4 regions of the Streptomyces sp. NBC_01591 genome follow, and region 2 is predicted to be linked to each of the others. Evidence: riboswitches for the same ligand, from Rfam matches in the RefSeq annotation. Region 2 holds a riboswitch; each other region holds the start of a gene.
The links. A riboswitch is a leader RNA that binds a small molecule or an ion and turns the genes downstream of it on or off. The one in region 2 is predicted to bind cyclic di-AMP.
Positions count from the first base shown of each region.

Region 1: linked by a shared signal. The riboswitch ahead of OG978_RS38765 (transglycosylase SLT domain-containing protein) and the one ahead of OG978_RS30600 (M23 family metallopeptidase) in region 2 are both predicted to bind cyclic di-AMP.
Region 3: linked by a shared signal. The riboswitch ahead of OG978_RS16625 (transglycosylase family protein) and the one ahead of OG978_RS30600 (M23 family metallopeptidase) in region 2 are both predicted to bind cyclic di-AMP.
Region 4: linked by a shared signal. The riboswitch ahead of OG978_RS06545 (C40 family peptidase) and the one ahead of OG978_RS30600 (M23 family metallopeptidase) in region 2 are both predicted to bind cyclic di-AMP.

Region 1 is NZ_CP109327.1:8,369,393-8,373,867, forward strand. Features, by position in the region: gene OG978_RS38760 (ABC-F family ATP-binding cassette domain-containing protein) at 1-1,225, opposite strand, end outside; cyclic di-AMP (ydaO/yuaA leader) riboswitch at 1,866-2,055, shown strand; gene OG978_RS38765 (transglycosylase SLT domain-containing protein) at 2,058-2,555, shown strand; gene OG978_RS38770 (FAD-dependent monooxygenase) at 2,591-3,748, opposite strand; gene OG978_RS38775 (TetR/AcrR family transcriptional regulator) at 3,836-4,429, shown strand.
Region 2 is NZ_CP109327.1:6,638,510-6,642,984, forward strand. Features, by position in the region: gene OG978_RS30595 (M16 family metallopeptidase) at 1-1,323, shown strand, start outside; cyclic di-AMP (ydaO/yuaA leader) riboswitch at 1,611-1,776, shown strand; gene OG978_RS30600 (M23 family metallopeptidase) at 1,790-2,611, shown strand; gene OG978_RS30605 (GntR family transcriptional regulator) at 2,837-3,550, shown strand; gene OG978_RS30610 (HPr family phosphocarrier protein) at 3,734-4,015, opposite strand; gene OG978_RS30615 (bifunctional acetate--CoA ligase family protein/GNAT family N-acetyltransferase) at 4,188-4,475, shown strand, end outside.
Region 3 is NZ_CP109327.1:3,586,395-3,590,869, reverse strand. Features, by position in the region: gene OG978_RS16640 (nucleoside triphosphate pyrophosphohydrolase) at 1-244, shown strand, start outside; gene OG978_RS16635 (cytochrome P450 family protein) at 254-1,579, shown strand; gene OG978_RS16630 (transglycosylase family protein) at 1,685-2,659, shown strand; cyclic di-AMP (ydaO/yuaA leader) riboswitch at 2,960-3,131, shown strand; gene OG978_RS16625 (transglycosylase family protein) at 3,135-3,911, shown strand; gene eno (phosphopyruvate hydratase) at 4,198-4,475, shown strand, end outside.
Region 4 is NZ_CP109327.1:1,385,956-1,390,430, reverse strand. Features, by position in the region: gene OG978_RS06565 (helix-turn-helix domain-containing protein) at 1-260, opposite strand, end outside; gene OG978_RS06560 (ATP-binding protein) at 465-896, shown strand; gene OG978_RS06555 (LysR substrate-binding domain-containing protein) at 930-1,643, opposite strand; partial or broken gene OG978_RS06550 (LysE family transporter) at 1,706-1,894, shown strand; gene OG978_RS06545 (C40 family peptidase) at 1,984-2,457, opposite strand; cyclic di-AMP (ydaO/yuaA leader) riboswitch at 2,461-2,633, opposite strand; gene OG978_RS06540 (hypothetical protein) at 3,033-3,341, opposite strand; gene OG978_RS06535 (ATP-dependent Clp protease proteolytic subunit) at 3,349-3,984, opposite strand; gene OG978_RS06530 (hypothetical protein) at 4,168-4,452, opposite strand.

The DNA.
Region 1 (4,475 bases), 1.7 Mb from region 2:
GGAACCGCACCGGCACGAAGGTCCGGGCCTCGCCGGACAACGGGGCCAGTTCACCGGTGAGAGTGCGCAGCAGCGTCGTCTTCCCGGCGCCGTTGCGACCGACGAGCGCGATCCGCTGGGGCCCGTGCACATGGAGGCTGCCCTCGCGCAGTCTGCCGAACCGGGGTCGCAACCCGTGCAGGCTCAACACCGTGCGTCCGGTGGGCACCGCCGTGTGGGGAAGGCTCACACGGATCTCGGCATCGTCCCGGATCGCGTCCGCGGCTTCCTCCCGGCGCTCGCGTGCCTCACTGAGACGTTCCTCGTGGACGCCGCGAAGCTTGCCCGCCGACTCCTGCGCGGACCGCTTCCGGCGGCCTGCCAGGATCTTCGGGAGGCTGCCCTCGGCCTCGATCCTCCTGCCGTTCCGCTGCCGCCGGGCCAGCTTCACATGGGTCTCCTCCAGTTCGCGTTTCTGGCGGCGCACGTCGGCCTCGGCGGACCGCAACATCCGCCCGGCGGCCTCCTGTTCGGTGGCCACGGCCTCCTCGTACGCGGACCAGCCACCGCCGTACCAGTTCACGGATCCGGTGCGCAGTTCGGCGATGCGGTCCACGCGCTCCAGCAGTTCGCGGTCGTGGCTGACCACGACCAGTACGCCCGAGCGCCAGGAGTCGACGGCCTCGTAGAGCCTCCGGCGGGCGAACACATCGAGGTTGTTGGTGGGCTCGTCCAGGAGCAGGACGTCGGGGCGCTCCAGCAGCAGCGCGGCCAGCCGCAGCAGGACGGTCTCACCGCCGGACAACTGGCCGACGGTGCGGTCCAGTTCAATGCCTCCCAGCCCGAGCGAGCCGAGTGTCGCCAGGGCCCGTTCCTCGACGTCCCAGTCGTCGCCGATCGTCTCGAAGTGCTTCTCGTCGACATCGCCGGCCTCGATGGCGCGCAGCGCGTCGCGCCGCTCGGCGATGCCCAGGGCCCGGTCCACCCGCAGTGTTGTGTCGAGGGTGATGTTCTGCGGAAGGTGGGCGAGGCTGCCGCCGACGGTCACCGACCCCTGGGACGGGCGCAGTTGACCGGCGAGCAGTCGGAGCAGGGTGGACTTGCCCGCACCGTTGGTGCCGACGAGACCGATGCGGCCCCGGCCGATGCTGAGGGAGAGCCCGTCGAAGACGGTCGTGCCGTCCGGCCACCGGAAGGTCAGGGCCGAGCAGGTGAGGGAGGCGCCGGGGGTGGTGGGTCTCGCCATGGTGTTCCTCGCAGTCGCAAACGTGGTGAATGGGGGCCTCGTATGCGAGCACCACGCAGCGACCGGGCAGGGGCAGAGGTGTGGCGGTCCAGAAGATCGAGGGACGGCTCATGCACCGAGGTCGCATCCACGCGGGGTCACGGGCAGTGCGGAGCACTGCTACAGCGTGACGGGCGTACGGGCGGAGCCGTACGGCGCGATGTTCGCGAACCTCAGATGCGCAACGTCCACCTCTATCGGAGACAACAGGACATGGAAACCATAACGACAGGGAGGGGGAAAGGCAATGCCTCCCGGTGCCGGGTGGGCGTCGGGGGCGCGAGACCCGCACGGCGAGGCATCTGTCCGGTATGAGTTATTCACCCGAATTGATCTTTTGGTTAATAAAAGGATCATTCGCCACCAATATCGCTTTTAATCATGGCGCGAAATGCACCTTTTGGGTATTTGTGGCGCGAGTCACGTTCGGCGCCCTGGACGGCGAGTCGCGCGAGTCGGTTCCCTTTCCGGGCAAGGAAAAGGGGACGCGCGGTGTGAGGTGGATTACCGAAATTCCCGTGCCTTGATCTTGTGGGTGAATTGCATTCGAAAATTGGGGGCTTGTCCCTTTCGTGTCTCCTCGCCTACGGTCACCGTCAATCCGGACGGAACGCCGAATCCTGCCGCCGTCCGGCAATCCGACCCACTCGTGTACGGCAGGAGCGGGGAACCCAGGTAAGCCGCCGATCCCGGTATCCGGAACGGCTCGGGGTGAAGTCGCGCCCATGTGCGGCCAGGCATCTCCAGCCTGAACCCGACAGCTCACCTCGCAGGCGACGGAGAGGAATCCATCATGCCCTCAACGGGTACGTACCGTCGTCGTAAGTCCACCTCGCTGACCCGGGGTTTCATCGCCGTGGGCACGGGCGCAGCCGCCCTCATGCTGCCGCTGATCGGTGCCCACACCGCCTCGGCGGCGCCGGCGCAGTCCGTCAGCGCCGCCGCCCCGGCCGCGCAGTCCGCGACGTACACGAACGATCTGGACGGCTGGATCAAGGAGTCGCTGGCCGTCATGGCCAAGCACGGCATCCCCGGCAGCTACGCCAGCATCCACCGCAACATCATGCGCGAGTCCTCCGGCAACCCCCTGGCCATCAACAACTGGGACTCGAACGCCGCCGCCGGGACGCCGTCCAAGGGGCTCCTCCAGGTCATCGATCCGACGTTCCGGGCCTACCACGTGCCCGGTACCGCGATGGACAGCTACGACCCCGTCGCCAACATCACGGCAGCGTGCAACTACGCGGCCGCCAAGTACGGCTCCATCGACAACGTCTTCGGAGCCTACTGACGTACGGCGCCGCCGCCCGGCCGTCGCCCCCGCGGTCAGCCCAGCCGCGGGGGCGTCCAGTCGGCGTGGCGCAGGATCGTGCGGACGGTGACGCGGGACGGTGCGAGCCGCAGCGCTGTATTGCGCAGGGCGACGGCCGCCGGACGGGACAGCTGCTGGCCCATCCGGCCGGCCTGCCGAGCGGCCCGGGCGACCGACTGGCTGCGGGGCCGGCGCTCGGCGTCGTAGCGGCTGAGCGCCGACTCGACGGTGGGTTCGGTGGCGAGCGCGGCGGCCAGCGTCGCCGCGTCCTCCAGTGCCTGGCAGGCCCCCTGGCCGAGATTCGGGGTCATGGCGTGGGCGGCATCGCCGAGCAGGGCGACCCGGCCCACCGCGTAGGAAGGGAGCGGGGCGACCAGCTCGTTGACGTCACGGTGCAGGACGGCATCGGGCCGGGTCGCCGCCAGCAGGGCGGGAATGGGGTCGTGCCAGCCGCCGAACCGGCGGCGGACCTCGGCGAGCGGGTCCGGATGGCGCACACCGGCGGGAGCGTTGAGCACCGCGTGCCACTCTGCCCGGCCGTCCGAGAAGGCGATGTGACCGAACTCGGCCCCCGGTCCCCAGGTGAGCTCGAAGTCGGTCCGCAGGTCGACCGGGGACTCGGTGATGGCGCGCAGCACCGTCGAGCCGCTGTAGGCCGGACCGGGGTGCCCCGGGAAGAGCTGGGAGCGCAACCGGCTGCTGATCCCGTCGGCGGCCACGACCAGATCCGCGTCGCGGAGAGTGTCACCGGCGGTGAGGCGCACCCGCGAGGCGTCGGATCGGTCGACGGACGTCACCTCGGCCCCGATGACCAGGGATCCGGGCGGCAGCGCCTCGCGCAGCAACCGGTGCAGCGTGGCCCGGGGGATGCCCACGATCGGGGTCCCCAGCTCGCGCTCCAGCGCGGCTCCGTCCATACGTGCCAGCAGGCGTCCGTCCGGGGTGCGGGTGCCACCGGTGTACTGGGGCCGCGCGGCCGCGCGCACTCCCGCGCCGACACCGAGGGCATCCAGCGCGCGCATACCGTTCGCGTGCAGCGAGATGCCCGCGCCCGCGTCGTCGAGGGTGTGGGCGCGTTCGACGACCGTCGCCTCCCAGCCGATGCGGCGCAGCCCGATCGCGGCGGCCAGCCCGCCGATGCCTCCGCCGACAACCACCGCGCTGTTGCCCATGCCGGGTCCCCTCTCGTGCCCTGCCACGGCCTTCTACACCTGTAGAAGGAGCGTACTACGCCGTCTCTACAGGTGTAGAAAGGGGTGATGACCACTGATCGACGGACCGTCCTTGCCGATGCCGCCATCGGCGTGCTGGCCGAGGCGGGGATGCGGGGCCTGACCCACCGGGCCGTGGACCGGGCTGCGGGCCTGCCTCCGGGCACCACCTCGGCGTACTTCCGCACCCGTCAGGCGCTGCTCACCGCGCTCGTCCGACGACTCGTCGCGCACGACCAGGCGGAACTGCAGGCGGCCAGCGACCAGGCGGCGACGCCGCGCGACGCCGACGAACTGACGGACGGGCTCGCCGGCTTCGTCGAGCGGCGGCTCACCGGGGTGGGGCGGCGGCGGTCACTCGCCCGCTACGCGTGCGCCGTCGAGAGCGTGCGCCACCCGGAGCTGCGCGAGATTCTTGTGCCGCGCGAGAACGCGGCGCGTGAAGCCGTGCGGGCGTTCCTGGGCGCGCAGGGCGTGGCCGACGCCGAGGGGCGCACGCTCACACTGCTGGCCTGTGTGGACGGCCTGGTGTTCGACCGGCTGGTGGGCGGCGGGGGAGTGCCGAGGGGCGAGATCGCGGGGCTGGTCGCCGCGGCGCTCCGCGACTCCGGCGGGGATCGCGAGGCTTCGGCCCGGGAGTGACACCGGCCGCCCCCGCTCGGGCCGCCGATGTGGTCGTGCCTTCTGG
Region 2 (4,475 bases):
GAGCGCGGCACCCTGCCCAACGGCCTCACGGTGCTGCGTTGCCACCGCCCCGGTCAGCAGGTCGTGGCGGTCGAGATCTTCCTCGACGCCCCGCTGGACGCCGAGCCCGAGGGCCTCGACGGTGTGGCCACGATCATGTCGCGTGCGCTGTCCGAGGGCACCGACAAGCACACCGCGGAGGAGTTCGCCGCCGAGCTGGAGCGCTGCGGCGCCACTCTCGACGCGCACGCCGACCACCCCGGCGTGCGGGTCTCCCTGGAGGTCCCGGCCTCCCGGCTGGCCAAGGCTCTCGCGCTGGTCGCCGAGGCGCTGCGGGCGCCCGCCTTCGCCGACAGCGAGATCGAACGGCTGGTACACAACCGGCTCGACGAGATCCCGCACGAGCAGGCCAACCCGGCTCGGCGCGCCGCCAAGCAGCTCTCCAAGGAGCTCTTCCCGGCCACGGCGCGGATGTCGCGCCCGCGCCAGGGCACCGAGGAGACGGTGGAGCGCATCGACTCGGCGGCCGTGCGTGGCTTCTTCGACGCCCACGTCAGGCCGTCCGCGGCGACCGCCGTGGTCGTCGGGGACCTCACCGGCATCGACCTGGACGCCCTGCTCGCCGACACCCTCGGCGACTGGTCGGGAGAGGTTGCCGAGCCCCGTCCCGCCCCGCCGATCACCGCCGACGACACCGGGCGGGTGGTGATCGTCGACCGTCCGGGCGCGGTGCAGACGCAGCTGCTGATCGGCCGGATCGGCGCCGACCGGCACGACAGCGTCTGGCCGGCCCAGGTGCTCGGCACGTACTGCCTGGGTGGCACCCTCACCTCCCGTCTCGACCGTGTGCTGCGCGAGGAGAAGGGCTACACGTACGGCGTACGGGCCTTCGCCCAGGTGCTGCGGTCGTCGGCCCCGGACTCCGCCTCGGGTGCGACCGGCGCCGCGATGCTCGCCATCAGCGGTTCGGTGGACACCGAGTCCACCGAACCGGCGCTCAAGGACCTGTGGACGGTCCTGCGGACCCTGGCGGCCGAGGGCCTGACCGACGCGGAGCGCGAGACGGCCGTGCAGAACCTCGTGGGTGTGGCACCCCTGAAGTTCGAGACGGCGGCCTCCGTCGCGGGCACCCTCGCCGACCAGGTCGAGCAGCACCTGCCGGACGACTACCAGGCGCAGCTGTACGCCCGGCTCGCGGAGACCGGCACGGTCGAGGCGACCGCGGCGGTCGTCAACGCTTTCCCGGGCGACCGGCTGGTCACGATCCTCGTCGGCGACGCGGCACGGATCGAGGAGCCCGTCCGGGCTCTGGGCATCGGAGACGTGTCGGTGGTCACCGGCTGACGACTGTTCCGGCTGACGTCCGGTCCGGCGGGCGCCGACCGACGGGGCGCCCGCCCCGGCACGGCCGGTCCGGCACTCCGGCATATCTCTGCATACCGGGACAAAGGGAAGGCCCCTGCGAGTGCGATCTCGCCGGAACCTTCCCTTTTGTCCGTTCTGGTGGGGAGGTTGCCTGTCTGCCCTGTGGGATGCGCTACAAAATGGCCTGTCCGTTTGGTGAATGAAAGTGACCCCGCTTAGCGTCGGCTCGGCTGTCCGTCACTCGTATGCCGCATCCGCGACGTACCGGACAGTCATCGCCGAGTCCCCGTCAGGCGCGAGCCTGGGGAGCCGGGGACCCACGAAGTCCCTGGGGTGAATCGGATGCCTGAGCCCGATGGGGCCGGGGTGTCCGTAGGAGACCTTCCTGCTCCGAACCCGTCAGCTAACCCGGTAGGCGAGAAGGAAGGAAAGGATCAGCCACTTCATGGCGTTCACCCGTGCCACCGGGAAGCACCGTGCCCCGAGTCGACTGACGCGCAGCAGCGCGAGGGTCGTCGGCGTCGCGGCTCTGGCCACCACCGGCGTCATCGGCGGCCTGGCCGCTCCCGCCCTCGCCGCCGACTCCGAGGCCCCCTCCGCGAGCGACACCGGCCTCAGCCAGGTCATCGCCATCGACAAGACCCTCGCCGACCGGATCGACGCCCAGGCCGACGTGCAGCAGCACCAGGCCGATGCCGCGGCGAAGGCGAAGGCGGAGGCTCAGCGGAAGGCTGAGGCCAAGAAGAAGGCCGAGGCGAAGGCCAAGGCGGACGCGAAGGCCAAGGCGGACGCGAAGCGCGCCGCCGAGGCCCGTGCGGAGAAGGCGCGCGCCGCCCGGTCCGCCGAGCGCACCCGCCTGGGCTCCTTCCAGCTCCCGGTCGCCGGTTCGTACGTCAGTACCGGTTACAAGTCCAGCGGCTCGCTCTGGTCCTCCGGCAGCCACTCGGGCATCGACTTCCACGCCGCCTCCGGCAGCTCCGTCGTCGCCGTCGGCGCCGGTACGGTCGTCGAGGCCGGCTGGGGCGGCGCGTACGGCAACAACATCGTGCTCCGGATGACGGACGGCACGTACACGCAGTACGGCCACCTCTCCTCGATCGGTGTCTCCGTCGGCCAGAGCGTCGGCGCGGGTCAGCAGATCGGCCTCTCCGGCTCGACCGGCAACTCCACCGGACCGCACCTCCACTTCGAGGCCCGGACGACGCCGTCCTACGGCTCCGACATGGACCCGGTCGCGTACCTGCGCGCCCACGGTGTCAACGTCTGACCGACGCCCCACCGCAGCACCACGTCGAAGGCCCCGGCTCCATGCCGGGGCCTTCGGCATGCCCGCCGTGCGCCCGCGGGCGACGACTGTCCGCCGAACCGCCCCGTGGCCAAAAGATATTCATGAATTTCCGCCCGGCATCGGAAATGCGGCCGCATTGCAATAGAGTCGCAGAACAGGCGTCGGTCGGCCGCGTTTCGCGGGGATTAAGGCGGAGGTTCGGACATGCGCATTCCGGCGCATTCGGTATGCACGGCAATCCGTGAAGACATCGTCTCCGGTGTCTTCGAACGCGGCAGCCGTCTCACGGAGGAGTTGCTGGCACGCCGCTACGGGGTCTCCCGCGTCCCGGTACGGGAAGCGCTGCGCACCCTGGAGTCCGAGGGCTTCGTGGTCACCCGGCGGCACGCGGGTGCCTGCGTCGCCGAGCCCACCGAGCTGGAGGCGGCCGACCTCCTGGAGGTCCGCACGCTGCTGGAGCCACTGTGCGCCGCGCGCGCCGCGCAACGCCGCACCGAGGCGCACCTCAAGGTGCTGCGCGGTCTCGTGCGGCTCGGCCAGGACCGGGCCAGGCGGGGCGAGGGCGAGGACCTGCGCTCGTTGGGCGGCTGGTTCCACGAGACGCTGGCGCAAGCCTCCGGCAGCCCCGGCCTGATCGCGCTGCTCACCCAGCTGCGGCACAAGACCGCCTGGATGTACGCGGTCGAGCAGCCGGCCCGGCCGGTGGATTCCTGGGCCGAGCACGGGGCCATCGCGGACGCGGTGGCGCGCGGTGACGCGGAACGGGCCAGGGCGCTGGCCGCCCATCACGCGGAACGGGCCGCGGCCGCGCACCGGCTGCGCCGGACCGACCGGCCGGGCCGGCAGCCCGCCGTTCCCCGTACCGGCCGGGTGAGGACCTCGCAACATTCCGTAAACACCGCAGGCGTCCGGAATTAACAATTACGCCGTATACAAATAGGTATGGCTGTGCGGGGTCAATTTCACCCCGCCTGGAATTGGCGTGCCAGAATTCTGCATGTTCACCCGGAGGGCCCGATCCGGGAAAAAGGATCCGATCCGGAAAACAAAAGAGCCGCGGCCCCGGTTCAGGGCGCCACGGCTCTCTCGCGGAGCATGTTCTCAGACGGTCTCCGGGAGCTCCTCGAGCCCCTCGGCGACCAGCTTCGCCAGACGGTCCAGGGCGGCTTCGGAGTCGTCGGCCTCGGATACGAGCACGATCTCCTCGCCACCCTGTGCGCCGAGACCGAGTACCGCGAGCATGGAGGCGGCGTTCACCGGGTTGCCGTCGGCCTTGGCGATCGTCACGGGGACGCCGGAAGCCGTGGCGGCACGGACGAAGATGGAAGCGGGGCGGGCGTGCAGGCCCTCGGCCCAGCCGACGTTGACGCGGCGCTCAGCCATGGTTCTGCCCTTCAGGAATCAAAAGTTGTCTAGACCAGTCTCTCACGCGGTGCGCAGTGCTCCGGTCGACCCGGGAAATGCCCGTGATGCCTGCGGTAGGGCCGAACGGCCCTCCCAGACTGCCCCGGCCCCGGGACCTACGCGACCGCTGACGGAGCCGTAGTCTTTGCCCATGCAGCCCGCGCCGGAGCAGAGTCCGCATCACGCTTATCCCGACCACTGGGAAGCGGACGTGGTGCTCCGCGACGGAGGCACCGCGCGCATCAGGCCCATCACCACGGACGACGCCGAACGGCTGGTCAGCTTCTACGAGCAGGTCTCCGACGAGTCGAAGTACTACCGGTTCTTCGCCCCATACCCACGCCTGTCCGACAGGGACGTGCACCGCTTCACCCATCACGACTACGTCGACCGGGTGGGGCTCGCCGTCACGGTCGGCGGTGAGTTCATCGCGACCGTC
Region 3 (4,475 bases), 3.1 Mb from region 2:
GCGCGAGTCGGTCACCGACGGAGTCCCGCTCGGCCAGCCCGGCCTGGCGCTGGCGGCGAAGCTGGCCGGCCGGGTCCGTACCGCGGGGCTCGAAGTGCCGCTCCCCACCGGCGACGGCATCGGCTACGAGCTCCTCGCCCTCGCCGTACGCGCCGAGCAGGACGGCATCGACCCCGAGGCCGCACTGAGGGCCGCGGGCCGTGCCTACCGGGACGCCATCAGGGCGGCGGAGGGCACCGGATAACGTCGGGGGGTGAACCACAGCCCCGCCGACCAGCCCGCCGACCGCCCCGCCGATCAGCCCGCCGCCTGCCCCGTCGGCGCACCCGAACTCTTCACGTGGGAGTTCGCCACCGACCCGTACCCGGCGTACGCCTGGCTGCGCGAGCACAGCCCCGTGCACCGGACCGCGCTGCCCAGCGGCGTCGAGGCCTGGCTGGTGACCCGGTACGCGGACGCGCGGCAGGCGCTCGCCGACACCCGGCTCTCCAAGAACCCGGCGCACCACGCCGAGCCGGCGCACGCCAAGGGGAAGACGGGCATCCCGGGCGAGCGCAAGGCGGAGCTGATGACGCATCTGCTGAACATCGACCCGCCGGACCACACCCGGCTGCGCCGCCTCGTCTCCAAGGCGTTCACCCCGCGCCGGGTCGCCGAGTTCGCACCGCGCGTACAGGAACTGACGGACCGCCTCATCGACGGCTTCATCGCGGAGGGGAAGGCGGACCTCATCCACGACTTCGCCTTCCCGCTCCCCATCTACGCGATCTGTGATCTGCTCGGCGTCCCGCGCGAGGACCAGGACGACTTCCGGGACTGGGCGGGCATGATGATCCGCCACGGTGGCGGCCCGCGCGGCGGGGTGGCCAGGTCGGTCAAGAAGATGCGCGGGTACCTCGCCGAACTGATCCACCGCAAGCGGGAGAACCCGGGGGACGATCTGATCTCCGGGCTGATCCGGGCCAGCGACCACGGCGAGCACCTCACCGAGAACGAGGCCGCGGCCATGGCCTTCATCCTGCTCTTCGCCGGATTCGAGACGACGGTCAATCTCATCGGCAACGGGGTCTACGCCCTGCTGCGCAACCCCGGTCAGCGCGAACGGCTGCAGCTCTCCCTCGACTCGGGGGAGAGCGGGCTGCTGGAGACCGGCATCGAGGAACTGCTGCGGTACGACGGCCCGGTGGAGCTGGCCACCTGGCGGTTCGCCACCGAGCCGCTGACGCTCGGCGGACAGGACATCGCGGCCGGGGACCCCGTACTCGTGGTGCTCGCCGCCGCCGACCGCGACCCGGAACGCTTCGAAAACCCCGACACGCTCGACCTCGCACGGCGTGACAATCAGCACCTCGGATACGGGCACGGCATCCACTACTGCCTGGGAGCGCCGCTCGCCAGACTGGAGGGACAGACCGCGCTCGCCACGCTTCTGAACCGCCTTCCGGACCTGCGGCTTGCGGTGAAACCTACCGATTTGCGGTGGCGTGGCGGGCTCATCATGCGTGGACTTCGCACGCTCCCCGTGGAGTTCACACCGGGGCCCGCCCGCGCAGAAAATGACACTCCGTCAACTCTGTGACTTTCACGTGATCCGCGCTGCATCGACTTGTGACACGCGTTCGAGTCCCGCTAGGTTCACCGTTCGACTCACCAGTCGCACGTCAGTCACACGGAAGGCAACCCCATGGGCTCCGCGAACGGCAGACACCGTCGCCCCCGTCAGGCACCCGCCATCGTCGTCGCCGCGGGCGTGACCGGATCGGCCATCGCCATCCCGCTGCTCGGCGCCTCCGGTGCGCACGCGGCCGACGCCACGACCTGGGACCGGGTGGCCGAGTGCGAGAGCGGCGGCATGTGGAGCGCCGACCTCGGCAACGGCTACTACGGCGGTCTGCAGTTCTCGCAGGAGACCTGGAAGGCGTACGGCGGTGAGGCGTACGCGGAGCGCGCCGACCTCGCCAGCCGGGCGCAGCAGATAGCGGTGGCCGAGAAGGTCCTGGACGACCGGGGCCCGCAGGCCTGGCCCAGCTGCGCGGTCATCTCCGGCCTCGCGGTGGACGGGACGCTGCCGGGGGTCGACCCGGGTTCCGTCCCCGCCGACGACCCGACCGGGAGCGCGAAGCCGGCTGACGACGCGTCGACGGACCCGTCGAGCGACGCCGTACCGTCCGAGAGCGCCTCGGACGGTACGGGCGCCGTGGACGGTGCGGACGGCCCGGACGGGGCCGACAAGCCGTCAGGGAAGGCCTCGCCGTCCCCGAAGTCCTCGGCCTCGACCACCCCGTCCTCCGGTGCGCCCTCGGAGGCGCCCTCCGACGCACCCCGTGACGCGTCCGATTCGCCCGACTCGTCCGGTGATGTGGGCGGCAAGCATCGTGGCACGCCGGCCGCCGAGGGGAATCGCGACACGGGCGGCGGCAACCGTGAGTCGGGCCGTCACGCCTCCCGCGGGGGCAACGGCGCCCGCGACACGGCCGAGCCGGTGGCTGACGGCGCGTACACCGTCCGGCCCGGCGACAACCTCTGGTCGATTGCTGATGCACAGAAGGTTCCCGGTGGCTGGCCCGCGCTCTACGAGGCCAACAAGGGTGCCGTCGGCTCCGACCCGGACCTCGTCCTCCCTGGCCAGAGCCTCGATCTCGATGTGAAGGTCAAGTGAGGGTGGTCTGATAATCGACTAAAAACGCCCCAAAAACTGGGCCAGTTCAGGGACCTATGTCCGCTTATGCGTAAGTGAGACATGGGTCTCTTTGCGTCAACTGGCGTGTCGCGCCTGGGGAGCCCTTCCGCATCACGTCCCACCTGCGGAAACGACAGTTCTTCAGATGCAAGTACGGGTTGATTGTCCGATGTGTCCATCTTTGAATGTGGGGGTTGCGTATGTTTACGGTCGGAACCGCTCGCACCGCGGGCCCCGTCGACCGTCACGCCGAATCCTGCCGTCGGTCGAAGGGAACAGACGCGTAAAGCGCCGTAGGCAGGAGCGGGGGACCCAGGTAAGCGCCGGGCCCGATCGTCGAAAGACGCATCAGGACCGGCTTGGGGTGAAGTCGCGTGCTAGGACGTGCGACCGGGCAACTCACTTGGCCCGAACCCGACAGCTCACCTCGCAGGCGTCGGTGAGGAGAAGTTCCATGCTGCTTTCCAGCAAGGGCAAGCACCGCCGCCCGTCCAAGGCCGTCCGTATCGCCACGCTCGCCGGTGTCGCCGGTGCCGCTGTCGCCGTGCCCCTGATGGGTGCGACCAGCGCCTCCGCCGCCTCCGTCGCCACCTGGGACGCCGTCGCCCAGTGCGAGTCCGGTGGCAACTGGTCCATCAACACCGGCAACGGCTACTACGGCGGTCTGCAGTTCTCGCAGTCCAGCTGGGCCGCCGCCGGCGGTACGCAGTACGCCGCCCGTGCCGACCTGGCCACCAAGGCCCAGCAGATCGCCACCGCCGAGAAGCTCCTCGACATGCAGGGCCCGGGTGCCTGGGCCTGCGCCGGTGCCGGTGGCCTGACCAACGACGGTGTCGACCCGGGCGTCGACGCCGGCTCCTCCTCGAACTCCACCGCGAGCTCCGGCGCCACCGAGCAGCAGAGTGCCCCGGCTGCCCCGAAGCAGCAGTCGCAGCCGACCCAGCAGGCCCAGCCGAAGCAGAGCGAGCGCACCGAGGCCCCCGCCGCCTCCCGCTCGGAGCGCTCCGCCACCCCGCAGGCCGAGTCGAAGAAGACCGTCACCACCCCGACCGGCGAGAAGGTCAAGAAGGGCGATGGTGAGTACAAGGTCGTCTCCGGCGACTCGCTGAGCGAGATCGCGGCCGACCACAAGGTCGAGGGCGGCTGGCAGCAGCTGTTCGAGCTGAACAAGGACATCGTCAAGGACGCCGACCTGATCTACCCGGGTCAGCAGCTGCACCTGACGAAGTAGTCGCGGCTCTCTCCTCCCCGAGTGCCCCGGCCCGGCGCGCATTCCCCCGTACGCGCCGGGCCGGGGTTCTGCCGTTTCCGCTCGGGGGAGCGCCGGATCGTTCAACTGTTGTAGTTACCGGCCAGTAAATTTCTGGCTGTTTGCCCGGCAATGTGCGCCCTTGGGTCCTTTTTCGTCCCAGGGGACGGGCGGTCGTCGGGCTGAGCGGGCCGGGCCGGTTAGGCTCTTGTCGCAAGGCCAAAGTGACCCTGCACAACCAGCGTCATATCCCAGAAGGAGATGCCTCGTGCCGTCCATCGACGTCGTCGTAGCCCGGGAAATCCTCGACTCCCGAGGTAACCCCACGGTCGAGGTAGAGGTCGGCCTCGACGACGGCAGCACGGGCCGTGCTGCCGTTCCGTCCGGCGCCTCCACCGGCGCGTTCGAGGCCATCGAGCTTCGCGACGGTGACCCCAACCGCTACCAGGGCAAGGGCGTCGAGAAGGCCGTCCTCGCCGTGATCGAGCAGATCGGCCCGGAGCTCGTCGGCTACGACGCCACCGAGCAGCGGCTGATCGACCAGGC
Region 4 (4,475 bases), 5.3 Mb from region 2:
CCGGTGCCGCCACCGCCCGCCGAACCCGCCAGCGTGGCCAGGAGATCCCGCAACTGGGCGTCGTCCACGCCGTACGCGTCGAGCAGCCGGGTCACATCGGCGGGTTGCACCCCGCTCACCCCGGTCTCGATCCGGCTCACCTTCGACTGGTGCCACCCGAGCATCCGCGCCGCGTCCCGACTGGTCAGTCCCGACACATGGCGCAGACTCCGGAGTTCCTCCCCGAGCTTGCGGCGTCGAACCGCAGGGCCGTGCTGCATCTACGGCCTCCCTCCCTCTTCTGCCGAGCGGACAGTGTGCCGCCCACAGACGGTTTCGCGTGGCAGGGTTCACCGCATTGAGCGACAGATATATGCATATCTTGGTGGATCGCCGTCACAGAGGGCAGCATCAATGGCAATCTGGCCCGAAGCGCAACCCAGACCGATCGCGGGTCGGTCCGGGTGGGAAAGGGACGGCTCGCCATGGCAGACCATCAAGAAGCACACCTCACTCTGCCGAGCGATCCGGTCTCGGTCTCGGCAGCCCGCAGGTACGTGGCCAAGGTGCTCACCGAATGGGGCCTGGCCACCGACACCGACTTCGCCGACAGCATCCAGCTCATCGTCTCGGAGCTCGCGACCAACGCCGTACAGCACACCTTCGGGCAGTCGCCCACCTTCACCGTGGACCTCCGGCTGGAGCGGGAGGAGCAACTGCTTCTCGGGGTGACGGACAGTCACCCCCGCTGGCCCAGGCGACTGCCCGCCGCCGTTCAGCAGGACAACGGACGCGGCATGGTGATCATCCGCTGTCTGGCCAAGGAGTGCGGGGGCCGGCTCACCGTCACCCCCACCGCCGACGGCGGCAAGACGGTGTGGATCGCGCTTCCGTGGAGCATCCCCGTGCAGAGCTGACCAGCGCGTTCCGGTGGCCGCCCGCCCGCGCGGTCACCCGGCTTCGCCGCCCGGCCGCTGCGCCGACGCCGACCGCCCGAACCCACTGCGCAACAGGGCCTGGAACGTCGCCGCGGCGGCGCTCGCCCGGTCACCGCGGTGCACCACCGAGATCGTCCGCCGGAAGGAAGCGGGATCCAGCCGCCGTACCGACAGCGGCGTCGGCGACATCGCGGCGACCATCTCCGGGACGACCGCCATCCCGATACCCGCACTGACCAGGGCGCACACCAGTGCGTAGCCGGGCGACTCGCAGACCACGGCGGGTGTCGCCCCGGCCTCGGCCAGCGCCTGCTCGACCCCACGGCGCGGCGGATGCGTCGGCGCGCTGCTGATCAGCGGCCGTCCCGCCAGCTCCGTCACCGGCAGTCTCCCGCTGCCTTCGGACAGCATCTGACCGACCGCCGTGATGAGGACCAGCTCCTCGACCAGCAGCGGTTCGGCGAAGACCCCGGCGGGCCAGGCCACGGCGGCAGTCGGCTCGTACACATGAGTCAGCGCCAGATCGACCTCGCCCGCGGCCACCGCGGCGACGCCCTGGGGCGGTTCGTACTCGGTCACCGCCAGCTCTACATCCGGGTGGGCGCGCCGGAAGGCGCTCAGCACCGGCGGCAGCAGATGCATGCCGGCCGTGGTGAACGTGCCGACCCGCAGACGTCCGCCGGAGAGCCCGGAGAGGCGGGCCAGCTCATGGCGTGCCTGGTCCATCTCGTCGAGGGCGCGCCGGGCGCGTCCGGCCAGCAGCTCGCCCGCGGCTGTGAGCCGGGCCCCTGCTGCTCGCGACGATCGTCGTGGCGCTGGCGCTGGCGCTGGTCTGGTTCCCCGCCGTGGCGCTCCTCGTGGACCGGCTGGGCCGGTGGCTGCGCCGGCCGCGTACCGCGCGCGCCATCGAGGGCGGCAGCGGCGCGGCGCTCGCCGCGTTGGGCCTGATGCTGGTGACCGGTCCCCTGCTGCACTGAGCGCGGAAGGGGCCAGCGGCCGGGGCAGCAGGGCCTGTCCGGCGGAGCAGGGCCGGGGACGCGGCCTCGATCCGCCGACGGGCCCCGCCTCAGCGGACCCGCCCGTAATAGACGCTCTTGGTCCAGATCCTCTCCAGCCGGACCACCGCGCCGGTCCTCGGCGAGTGCCAGATCTTGCCCTTACCGGCGTAGATCCCCACGTGGTAGACGCTGCGGCCATAATGGAAGAAGACCAGGTCGCCGCGTTTCCTGTGCGAGGCCGAGACATGGCGGGTCCGGTTGTACTGCTGCTGGGCCGTGCGGGGGAGCTTCTTGCCCGCCTTTTTGAACGAATAGAGCGTCAGCCCCGAGCAGTCGAAGCGGTTGGGGCCGGTGGCCCCCCATCTGTACGGCGAGCCCTTCTTCGAGGCCGCGATGTTGAGCGCCTTCATCGACAGAGTCGCCGCCTGGGCATCCGTCGTGGCGCCCGGGACGAACATGGTGCCGCCGACGGCGGCGAGCGTCAGAACCGAGGCCGTACCGGCCCGGACGAGCAGAGACGGGACATGAACCTGCGCAGTCATGCGCAACCCTTCGTCAGCCGCCTGTGAAGGATGACCTGTCGGGTTCGGGCTGGCGAAGTTGCCCGGCCGCGTGCGGCGGCTTCACCCCGAGGGTCGACCGGTGTTCAGGTCGACCCGTGGTGCTCGGGTCCTCCACTCCTGCCGATCCACTTATGTCGACCAGGCATCCGGGCGGCGGCAGGACTCGGCGTCCGCCCGGACCGCCCCGCCGCGGTGGCGGGGGCTTGTCGTCCCAGGGATCTTGACTCACCGACTGCCGGATTTCCGAGCTGAAACAGGGATATGTGAGGCTCCTCACGACTGATCCGTTCGGGTGGACATGATGATTTTCGACGCTCCGCCGGTGATTCGGGCCGCTTCCGTACCAGGGGCGGAAGGGTGGATTCCGCCCACTGTCCACGCGGAAAACGCAAATTGAGCCATCCCTCGTGAGGGGGACTCCCTACGCCGAACGAGCGAGGATTTTCCATGGACGCGTCGGGCGTGTCGGGTACGGGAGTTGGGTGAAGGCCGCCGGATGCCGGGACGAAGGGAGTTGGCCGAACCCAGCCGTGCGCGCGGAGCGCGGAAGTCGGTCAACTCGCCGGAGCGGGGGGTACGGTGACGCGTCCGGCCCGCCGTTCCCCGTCCAGTACGCGCAGCGCCCGGGCGAGTGTGGCGGCGTGGATCCGTGCCTCGCCGCGCTCGTGCATCAACGCGAGGGCGTCCCGCAGTGCCCCTGCCTGCGAGACAAGGGCCTGTGCGGCGCGCAGCGCGCCGTAGGTGTCGCTGCCACGGGCCGGGTTGATCCGGCCGACCTGGTCGAGGACTTCGAGGTAGCGGTCGATGAACTCCCCCTCGGCGCACGTCAGTGCGGGAAGCGGCGGGAACTCCGGCGGCTGCATCGGGTGTTCACCTCGCGCCGTGCGGGGGGAGTGAGGAATTCCGGTTCTCCAGGACGTGGTCCACCAGTCCGTACGCCTTGGCACCCGCCGCGTCGAGAATGAGGTCGCGTTCGGTGTCGTCGGCGATCTGCTCGGCGTCGCGGCCCGTGTGACGGGCCAACAGGGCGATGAGCATCCTGCGGACCCGTTCCAGTTCCTGCGCTTCGATCTCCAGATCGGACGGTTGGCCCTGCACCGGCTCGGTGAGCTCGGGCTGCCGCACGACGACCCTCGCGCCGGGCAGTGCGTGCCGCCGGCCGGGAGCGCCCGCGGCGAGCAGCGCGGAGGCGCAGGAACCGGCCTGGCCGAGGCAGTAGGTCTCCACCTCGCAGGCGAGGTACTGCATCGTGTCGTAGATCGCGGCCATGGCCCCGAACGAGCCGCCGGGGGAGTTGATGTAGAGCGATACGGGCCGGTCCGGGGCGTCGTGTTCCAGGTACATGAACTGCGCGATCAGATCGGTGGCCGCGGTGTCGTCCACCGGGGTGCCGAGGAAGACGATCCGCTCGGCGAGCAGCTTGGAGTACGGGTCGAGGGTGCGGCTCCCGTTGGTGGTGCGCTCGGTGAACTCGGGCAGTACGTGACGGGCGGTGGGACGGAACAGCATGGCGATGCCTCTCCTGCGGGGTCTGCACGGGGGTCTGCAAGCTTCCGTAAAAAATGTACAGGACGTACAGAAGGTTATGATGGGAGCGCGATCCTGGTGATCCACGAAAGTCCCAGGTCAGAGGCTATTTTGGCTGTTCGCTGAGGGCGGATGTCTCACAATCTCTAGACGTCTTGATCATCAGGCTGCTTCGCCCTCACTGAAACCGAGTAGAGAAGTGAGGCGGTCCGAGGCGACGCGGAGGTCCTCGTGGCTCGGATGGACGTACACCCGCTTGGTGAAATTGGCGTTGGCATGCCCGACCCATACGGCGAGGATGATGTCCGGCACGCCGTTGACGGCGAGAAACGTGAGGCACCAGTGACGCGCGTCGTAGAGCTGGACCTTCCGCAGCTTCAGCTTCCGCTGCAGGGAGTACGAGGCCTCACGGAGGTCTCGAGTCGTGAGCAGCTGGCCGAGGGCCACGATGAGTCACGCCTGGTCAACCA